4 regions of the Paenibacillus sp. NPDC056933 genome follow, and region 3 is predicted to be linked to each of the others. Evidence: riboswitches for the same ligand, from Rfam matches in the RefSeq annotation. Region 3 holds a riboswitch; each other region holds the start of a gene.
What was found. A riboswitch is a leader RNA that binds a small molecule or an ion and turns the genes downstream of it on or off. The one in region 3 is predicted to bind thiamine pyrophosphate.
Positions count from the first base shown of each region.

Region 1: another riboswitch for thiamine pyrophosphate. It lies ahead of thiC (phosphomethylpyrimidine synthase ThiC); the one in region 3 lies ahead of ACFTRD_RS16145 (thiamine phosphate synthase).
Region 2: another riboswitch for thiamine pyrophosphate. It lies ahead of ACFTRD_RS00060 (ABC transporter ATP-binding protein); the one in region 3 lies ahead of ACFTRD_RS16145 (thiamine phosphate synthase).
Region 4: another riboswitch for thiamine pyrophosphate. It lies ahead of ACFTRD_RS24745 (ABC transporter substrate-binding protein); the one in region 3 lies ahead of ACFTRD_RS16145 (thiamine phosphate synthase).

Region 1 covers NZ_JBHUQN010000004.1:460,433-462,634, forward strand. Annotated here, with positions in the region: gene ACFTRD_RS26190 (IclR family transcriptional regulator) at 1-176, shown strand, start outside; TPP riboswitch at 296-409, shown strand; gene thiC (phosphomethylpyrimidine synthase ThiC) at 776-2,202, shown strand, end outside.
Region 2 covers NZ_JBHUQN010000001.1:8,872-11,073, forward strand. Annotated here, with positions in the region: gene ACFTRD_RS00055 (ABC transporter permease) at 1-232, opposite strand, end outside; gene ACFTRD_RS00060 (ABC transporter ATP-binding protein) at 219-986, opposite strand; TPP riboswitch at 1,164-1,266, opposite strand; gene hisC (histidinol-phosphate transaminase) at 1,382-2,202, opposite strand, start outside.
Region 3 covers NZ_JBHUQN010000002.1:264,819-267,020, reverse strand. Annotated here, with positions in the region: gene ACFTRD_RS16150 (ABC-F family ATP-binding cassette domain-containing protein) at 1-333, shown strand, start outside; TPP riboswitch at 470-579, shown strand; gene ACFTRD_RS16145 (thiamine phosphate synthase) at 884-1,474, shown strand; gene thiO (glycine oxidase ThiO) at 1,479-2,202, shown strand, end outside.
Region 4 covers NZ_JBHUQN010000004.1:138,561-140,762, forward strand. Annotated here, with positions in the region: gene ACFTRD_RS24745 (ABC transporter substrate-binding protein) at 1-871, opposite strand, end outside; TPP riboswitch at 1,093-1,205, opposite strand; gene ACFTRD_RS24750 (VOC family protein) at 1,273-1,659, opposite strand; gene ACFTRD_RS24755 (DUF2798 domain-containing protein) at 1,846-2,202, shown strand, end outside.

The DNA of each region.
Region 1 (2,202 bases), on a different contig from region 3:
AGGAACGTGAGCCGGGAGCAGCAGCAGTTTCTGTCCCTATTATGGACCGCAGAGGTAATATCGCTGCCGCTTTGTCGGTATCCGGCCCAGTTAGCCGCCTGTCCCAGGAGACCTTGCACGAATACGCACCTGTGTTGAAGGAAGCTGCCACACAGATGGGGCTTATGCTGTCCTGATTTCAGATTTCTGGAATATAAAGGTTGTCTTTTTTATTTCAATACGCTACTCTGTAATGGACGGCCTCACAGGCCAGCATAACTGAATATGGATCTGCAGCGTATATGCTGCAACTTGTTAACGTTACTGGGGGAGTCCGAATTGTCCGGACTGAGACGGAATCGCATGAGATTCCGGACCCTTTGCACCTGATCTGGATCATACCAGCGTAGGGAAGTAATCGGCGATACGACCACGAACACCACATATGTGACTTATGGATGGACTCCGCTCTGGAGCCTGCATGAGTTGCATGAGTGGTGATGGACATAGGCCGGTTCCCTTGGGAACCGGCTTTTTTTATATACCGTATACAGGCGAACGACGATACCAGAGCTGTTTTTTGGACCATGTGCTCAGAGCGGCTCGCGAGCGTTGGGTAGGAAGTGCTTTTGCCCCACTGTCTGTATTACTTGGAATGTGATGTCCTTATCTTCTGACGTATGACCGCTCTTTCTTTTTCTGTGTTGTGGATGATCCGGGACTGTGCACAAAGCTATCAATCCAGTCGATTACCAATGAGGAGGAGACAAGAGCGATGAGTACAGAGAACAGAACGATGGGACAAGACGAGCAGGATCAGCCGTTGGAAAAGAGTACAGGTGCGGCCGGACGGGTTCAGCCCTTCCCGGGCAGCCGCAAAGTGTACATTCAGGGCTCACGACCGGACATTGCTGTACCGGAGCGTGAAATAGCCCTTCATGACACGAATACTCCCCAAGGGGTGGAGCATAACGAGCCGCTGCGTGTCTACGATACGAGCGGACCAATGACTGATCCCGGATTTCATGCCGATATCCGGGCAGGGTTGCCCGCGCTGCGTACCCGCTGGATAACGGAGCGTCAAGATGTTGAGGCCTACCAGGGACGAACGGTAAAACCGGAGGATAACGGATTGAAACCGGGCGGGAAGCGAGCTGGAGCCGAAGAATATCCTGGCTTACGAGGTAAACCGCTGCGGGGACAGGCTGGGCGCTGCGTGACCCAGATGCATTATGCAAGGCAGGGAATCATCACGCCGGAGATGGAGTTCGCTGCCATTCGTGAAGGGGTGGAGCCGGAGTTTGTGCGGCAGGAGCTGGCGAGTGGCAGGGCCATCCTGCCGTCGAACATTAATCACCCGGAGAGTGAACCGATGCTGATCGGGCGTCATTTTCACGTGAAGATCAACGCTAACATCGGAAATTCTGCCGTATCCTCCTCCATCGAGGAAGAGGTGGAGAAGATGACATGGGCCGTGCGCTGGGGCTCGGACACAGTGATGGACCTGTCCACAGGTCGAGACATTCACACTACCCGGGAATGGATCATCCGCAATTCACCTGTGCCAATTGGCACGGTGCCGCTCTATCAGGCGCTGGAGAAGGTGAATGGCGAAGCTGAAGCGCTGACCTGGGAGTTGTATCGAGACACGCTCATCGAGCAGGCAGAGCAGGGCGTGGACTATTTTACGATTCATGCCGGCGTGCTGCTGCGATATATTCCAATGACCGCCAAACGGATGACCGGCATTGTGTCACGGGGCGGGTCCATTATGGCAGCATGGTGCCTTGCGCATCATCAGGAGAATTTTTTGTACACCCATTTTGAAGAAATCTGTGAAATTATGAAAAGGTATGACGTGGCGTTCTCTCTAGGGGACGGACTGCGCCCGGGAAGCATCTACGATGCCAATGATGAAGCCCAGATGGCTGAACTGGTTACGCTTGGTGAACTCACGCAGATTGCCTGGAAGCATGATGTGCAGGTGATGATCGAAGGTCCGGGACATGTGCCGATGCACAAGATTAAGGAGAATGTCGATCTGCAAATGGAGATCTGCAAGGAGGCGCCGTTCTATACGCTGGGACCGCTGACAACCGATATTGCACCAGGATATGACCACATTACCTCAGCGATTGGGGCAGCGATGATCGGCTGGTTCGGCACGTCGATGCTTTGTTATGTTACGCCAAAAGAACATCTGGGTCTTCCCAACAAGGATGA
Region 2 (2,202 bases), on a different contig from region 3:
CTTCCATCAAGGTAGCGGGCAGATGTGTAGCCAGCAGAAGGTGGCGATGTTCATACAGCGAACTGGCAATCGCCGTCGGGGCTGGAATGATGAAGGAAGGCACCCATCCCATATGCACAATCCACTCCCAGAGGGCAAGCAGCAAGATCATGAGCAAAAGAAACAGACCATAACGGGCAAGCCAACCTCTTACGCTATGCTTCATGCTATCTCTCAAATTACCGTCTCGCATGCAATTGTTCCTCCAGTAGTCGTCTCATCTGAACGAGAGTCGGTTCGTAGATCATGTCCGAATGTCTTGGACGCGGCAAAGGTACCGTCAGATCCTGCAACTGTTGGCCTTGGCCCACCGGAGTTAACAGGATAATCCGATCACTGAGCAGCAGAGCTTCTTCAATGTCATGCGTGATGAACAACACGGTTTTGCCCAGGCCTTCCCACAGCTCCAGCAGCCACCGATGCATCTCCCGTTTGGTCAGGGCATCGAGTGCGCCGAATGGTTCATCCAGCAGCATGAGCTGGCCGCCTGTCAGCAAAGTACGAAAAAGCGCGACACGCTGGCGCATGCCACCCGACAGCTCGTCCGGGTAAGCAAGCGTGTAGCCGGATAAGCCAAATCTGTCGAGCCCAGCGAGAATGTCCGCTCGCATCCTTGCCTTATCCTGCCGCCCTGAAGCAAGTTCGGAGGGGAGCATGCAATTCTCCATGACGGTTCGCCAGGATAACAGGAGGTCCTTTTGCGGCATGTAGGCCACCTGGCCCAGTCGCTTTTCTTCTTGAACCCAAGGAATTTCAATGATTCCGTGGGTGGGCTCAAGCAAGCCTGCCAGCAGCTTGAAGAGGGTGCTTTTACCGGAGCCGCTGGAGCCGATGATCGAGACGAATTCTCCTCTCGCTACACGCATCGACACATTGGAGAGCACGGGGGAATCCCTTTTTCCCGGGAAAGCATAGCTCATGTTGTGAATGGTGATGTCGTCACCCATTTTCTCGCTTCCTTTCCTCCTCGTTATCAAACAAACAGCAAACTGCGGGATCTCTAATTACACCTTCTGATCTGCCCGCAGAACGCGAAAAAGACCCACCCATTTCCGGAGAAATGAGTGGGTCTGTAAGTTCAAATCACATTAAATTTCATCATCAACATGAAAAAATCCACTTACTGAAAGGCCGCTCCACTTCCCTCCGCTGGTATGATCCAGATCAGGTTCAAAGGGTCCGAATCGTTCGATTCGTCTCAGCCGCAAGGCTCCCCTAGTGCAATGTTCAAGATATGCAGTTGTGTACTCAGCATATATCATAAAGAAGCGGAATGTAAAGAGCCGGATCAGGCAGGTCGTGGTGAGGAAGATAAATGAATGAGGGAGAAGTCATATACCGACTAGGGAATGAGTGCGCCCAGCTCACGGATCAGACGGGCAATCTGCTCAGGTGTACCAATCGTAATCCGAAGCCAGGTAGGCATGCCGAATTCGGCACCGCCGCGAACAGAGATGCCTCGATTCAACAATTCTCTGGTAATGGGGCCACTGTCCTGTAACAGATCAACCATGATGAAATTCGTTTCGGAAGGGATGTAGGGTAATTTCCACTGATCAAAGGATTGCATTAACGTTTCCCGTCCCTGACGATTGTAGTGCAGGCAATGAGAGACAAATTCATGATCATCCAAGCTGGCCGAAGCAGCGGCTTGGGATGTGGCTGTCAGACTGATGGGCAGCTTGACCCGGTTAATGCCTTCAATGATGCTTTCATTCCCGATGCCATATCCGATTCGCAGGCCGGCCAGCCCATATATTTTGGAGAAGGTCCGCAGAATAATCAGATTATTGTACTGTTCCAGCAGCTTAACCGTATCCGGATAATCTTCGCTTTCCGCGAATTCATAATATGCTTCGTCCAGGACAACCACGACATGGGAGGGAACATGTTCGAGTAAACCAAGCAGGGCATCTGCCGTGAAAATGGTTCCGGTCGGATTATTCGGATTGCACAGCCAGATGATTCGGGTTGAAGCATTGATCCGTTGCCGGAATTGCTCCAGGTCCAGCGAATGGTTGACCAAAGGCACTTCATGAATAACACCGCCTGCCAGCAGCGTAGCACCTTTATACCAGTTAAAGGAGGGCACAGGAATGAGTGATTCCTCGCCGGGATTAAGATAAGCTTGGGCGGTAAGGGTCAGTAGCTCGAACGATCCAC
Region 3 (2,202 bases):
GTGTGGAATGAATTTTCTCATCTGACACAGAATGAAGTCCGGGGCCATCTCGCACGATGTGGATTGAAAAATGAGCATATCACCCGTCCGCTTAACGCGCTTAGTGGTGGAGAACAAGCAAAAGTTCGTTTGTGTAAGCTTCTGATGCGTGAAAGCAACTGGATTTTGTTCGATGAGCCGACCAACCATTTGGATGTGACAGCCAAAGCAGAGCTAAAACGCGCCTTGCAAGAATTCAAGGGTACCGTGCTGCTCGTATCACATGAACCTGAGTTCTATGAAAGCTGGGTAACCAAAACATGGGATGTTGAAGCTTGGTCCGAGAAACAATAGTATGTATCTTCGAACCTCGAACAAGATCAGCTACTTTTATAACTACATCAAACCTAAGCAATGAATGAACAACGTAATCCATGGAAATGTACGGTGACAAAAAAAGGTGTCTATGGTAACATAGGCTACAACTTCATATGAACACTAGGGGGGCCGCGCGATGCGGCTGAGATGGAAGAATTAGATTCCGGACCCTTTGCACCTGATCTGGATCATACCAGCGTAGGGAAGTGGCCGTTTCAACTAATGACAAAGTGAGCAATTATCGTTGATTTTATTGCGATGTTGCCTGCAGTGTGAAACATGCATATACACATTGTTACAACTATGGGTTCCGTAGTTGTTATGCAGTGAGTAACCGTATGCAGCAGTCATTCAGTTGATCCATGAATTCTAAATTCGTGGCCACTCCCCTGCGGAAGTGGCTTTTTTTGTTGTTTATATTAGTGTAATCACATGCAAGAGGAGGGCGAACAAGACGAAAATCTTCCACGAACATGTAACAAGACGATCATTCGAACTGCATGCTGTTTCACCAGGGAAAGGTGACATGAACTCTTTTTTGCATGCTGCCATGGATGTTTGGCGCTGGGTCGATTATATCCACATTCGAGAAAAAAAACTGACCCTGGAGCAACAGATGCAATGGGCCCAAAGCCTGAAAAAAAAGGGTGTTCCATCTAACCGAATCATCATGAATGGCTCAGATCAGCTGGCTCAACATGGGTTGTTTGGTGGTGTGCATTGGGGCCAAGCTGCTATTCATAGCTACGATAAGGAGCTGGGGAGAGTTGATCGGCTTCGCGTAGGGGTGTCGGTTCATTCTCTGGAAGAAGCAAGAGTTGCAGAAGAACGTGGGGCGGATTATCTCTTTTACGGGCATGTGTACGCCTCACCCAGTAAACCGAATTGCGAGCCTAGAGGACTTGCTTCGTTGGCTGAGGTATGCACCAAAGTTTCAATTCCAGTGATCGCGATTGGTGGGATTGGAACTGAGAATATTGCTGCTATTCGAACTGCTGGCGCCAAAGGGGCTGCGGTAATCTCTACGATTTGGAAAAGCAATAACCCGGAACTGGCAGCAGCTTCATTGCGGCGGGCGATCACGGATTCACAGAAGTACGCCGAACCAAGGAGATGAGATCATGAGAGAGGGAGCAAGAAGTATAAGGAAACGTTCAGGTTATCATCCAAGAGCAGTATCAAGGAGTAAACTTGGATCGGAAATTCGAGGCAATCTTCATGCTGAAACCATTATTGTAGGCGGCGGAGTGATCGGTTGTGCCATCGCATGTGAACTCGCTACCCGAGGCCATGATGTTCTTCTGGTTGAGCGTGCGCGGATTGCTGGGGGAACTTCCTGTGCAGCCGCCGGGATGCTTGCTGCTGACAGTGAGGAATTCACTCATGCCGTTATGGCGAGGCTCGCGAAGGAGAGCAGAGAATTACTTCATAAACAGAAGGAACGAATCAGTTCACTTAGTGGAGTGGAGATGGGTTTGCAGCAATATGGGTTTATTACTCCCTTTCGTTCATACAGTGAGGTCAGCAATTACAAAAATAGCAGATCTTCGAACTCCTCTGAAGAACCTTTTTGGTGGGATCGTGTCTCTGTCCAACAGGAAGCATCATGGTTAAACAGGGATATCTATGGTGCATATTACAGACCTTCCGAGAGCGAGATCCTTCCTGTTAATCTCACGCAGGCGTATGTCAGGTCGGCTCAAGCGATAGGTGCAAGGGTTATGGAAGGCATACAGGATGTACGTTTGCATATGGATGTGAACGGAGTTCAAGGGATCCAAACTTCCATTGGAACGATGACATCGAAGAACGTCATTGTTGCAACAGGGTTACATGGAGAAGAGT
Region 4 (2,202 bases), on a different contig from region 3:
GTACAAGGTCCTTGTCCAGATCCGGTACGGCCTTAATCAGAATGTTGGCAGCGTCTTCGGGATGTTCGATCGCATATTGATATCCTTCGGAAGTCGCTTTCAAGAACGCTTTAACCAGCTCGGGATCGTTCTGAATCGTCTGTTCATTGGTAACGAGTACAGGTGTGTAGTAGTCCAGTGCTTCGGAATAATCCTTCACATATAACATGTCGATCGGTTCGCCGCGCAATTCGGCTTCGATACCCGTCCACGCGTAGAAAATCCAGGCAAAGTCGATATCGCGTTTCACAGCAGTGAAGAAGTCTGCATCGCCCATATTAATATTTTTTACTTTGGATACATCAGCGCCTTCGCCTTCCATAATAGACTGCATCACGGCTTCTTCTACCGGGGAGCCCCAGCCCCCATAAGTTTTGCCTTCAAAATCTTTGGGGGACTTGATGCTTCGATCCACCGGAGCGGCAAATCCGGACGTGTTATGCTGAATAACCGCAGCGATGGACACGAGTGGTACGCCTTGTGTGCGGGCCTGAGTCACGCTCTCCTGATAACTTACGCCAAAAGGCACTTCGTTCGAAGCCACCATGGTATCCGCGCCTCCGGCACCTGGCTGTACAATCTCGACATTTAAGCCTTCGGCTTTGTAAAAACCTTGATCTACGGCCGCATACAGGCCGGTATGATTCGTATTTGGTGTCCAGTCCAGCACCACTTTAATATCCTTGAGGGCTGCGTTGTCACCTTCATTGCTGTTTTCGGTGTTGCTGCTGCCATTTTCTCCTGAAGGTGCAGCTTCTTTGCTGCCACATGCGGAAACAGTTACCAGCAGCACGCACAAGAGCAATAGGCCCATCATTTTACGCCATCTCATCTTCATTTCTCTCCTTCATGTTGTCCGGCCAGTGGCGCGGGGTACTCCTTGGCTTCATATCCAAGCTTCTTGCATAAATCGACAGATTTATACCAGCTATGATCCGGATGACGTCACTTTTTTTAGCTCTCTGGCTATATAAAAGAACATTAAAAAAGCGCCCCGTTAATCCGGGACGCGTGCAGGCGTTAGAGATGTGGCACTCAGCAAAGAGGCTGGGCCAATTCGATATACTCCGATTCCTACGCTGGCATGATCCAGATCAGGTCTAAGGGTCAGTATCTTGGTGGGATACACTCTCAGCCGGCCTATTCCGACTCCCCTGGGAAACTATGAAGTTACGGGCATTACTAGGTGTAATTATAGGCCAGAGGCCAATGCATGTCCAGTCAGTAAATGGCTTAGCGCTGGAAGAACTCAATCCATTCCTTCTCGGGTCCATAGATGAAGAAATAACGGTAACCGTTGGGCAGTGTAATGATCTCTCCATCAATAAACTCGGCCTCGGTTGCCTTAATGCGGTTGTACTCGGACTCAAGGTCATCGACATGGATGGCAAAATGGTGCACTGTTCCTTCGGAAGGCAGCTTGTCGCTGTATCCCTGAATCAACTCAATCTCAGTCTCGTTGCTTCCGTTGAATCCGAGAAAGGCGAGCTGGATGACGCCGTTGGTATGGGTTACCCGGTCTTTCAATTCAAGACCAACAATCTCCGTATAGAAACGGAGTGTGGTCTCCAGATCACGAACGGCAATGCCGACGTGGTCAATGCGCTTTTGAAAACTCATAATCCAAATCCTCCTTATATTCAGTGAATCTTTTCTACCATTTTAAGGGATATCATAGGGTTGTGCTGCGAGGTTGTCAAATAAGAGTTTAATTTGGAAAAATTATAATTGTTCACATAATGTTCACTTATGAGGAGGGTGTCGTCATCTCTATAATTACGAAGGTAAACAGAGAGGATGAGAGAATTGCCAACAACGAAGAAAGAACAGATTGTTTTTGGAATGATGATGTGCACAGGGATGGTCGTCGTCATGATGACCTTCAATTTATGGCACAATGGGTTATTGAGCAAGATGTCCGCGCTTGAAATACTGCTTCAATTCATATTGTGCTTTATCATTGCGTTTTTAGTGGAATCCTTCATTGTCGGACCTGTAGCGAGAAAAATTGCATTTTCCTTACCTTTTGACAAGTCCAACAAAATCCTGGGTGTGCTCGCTATGTCATTTTTCATGGTCATTGGGATGGTTCTGATCATGTCCTTGTACGGAATGATTTCCGCTTATCTTGCGAATCAATTAAGTGGAGCATCCGTACTAAGT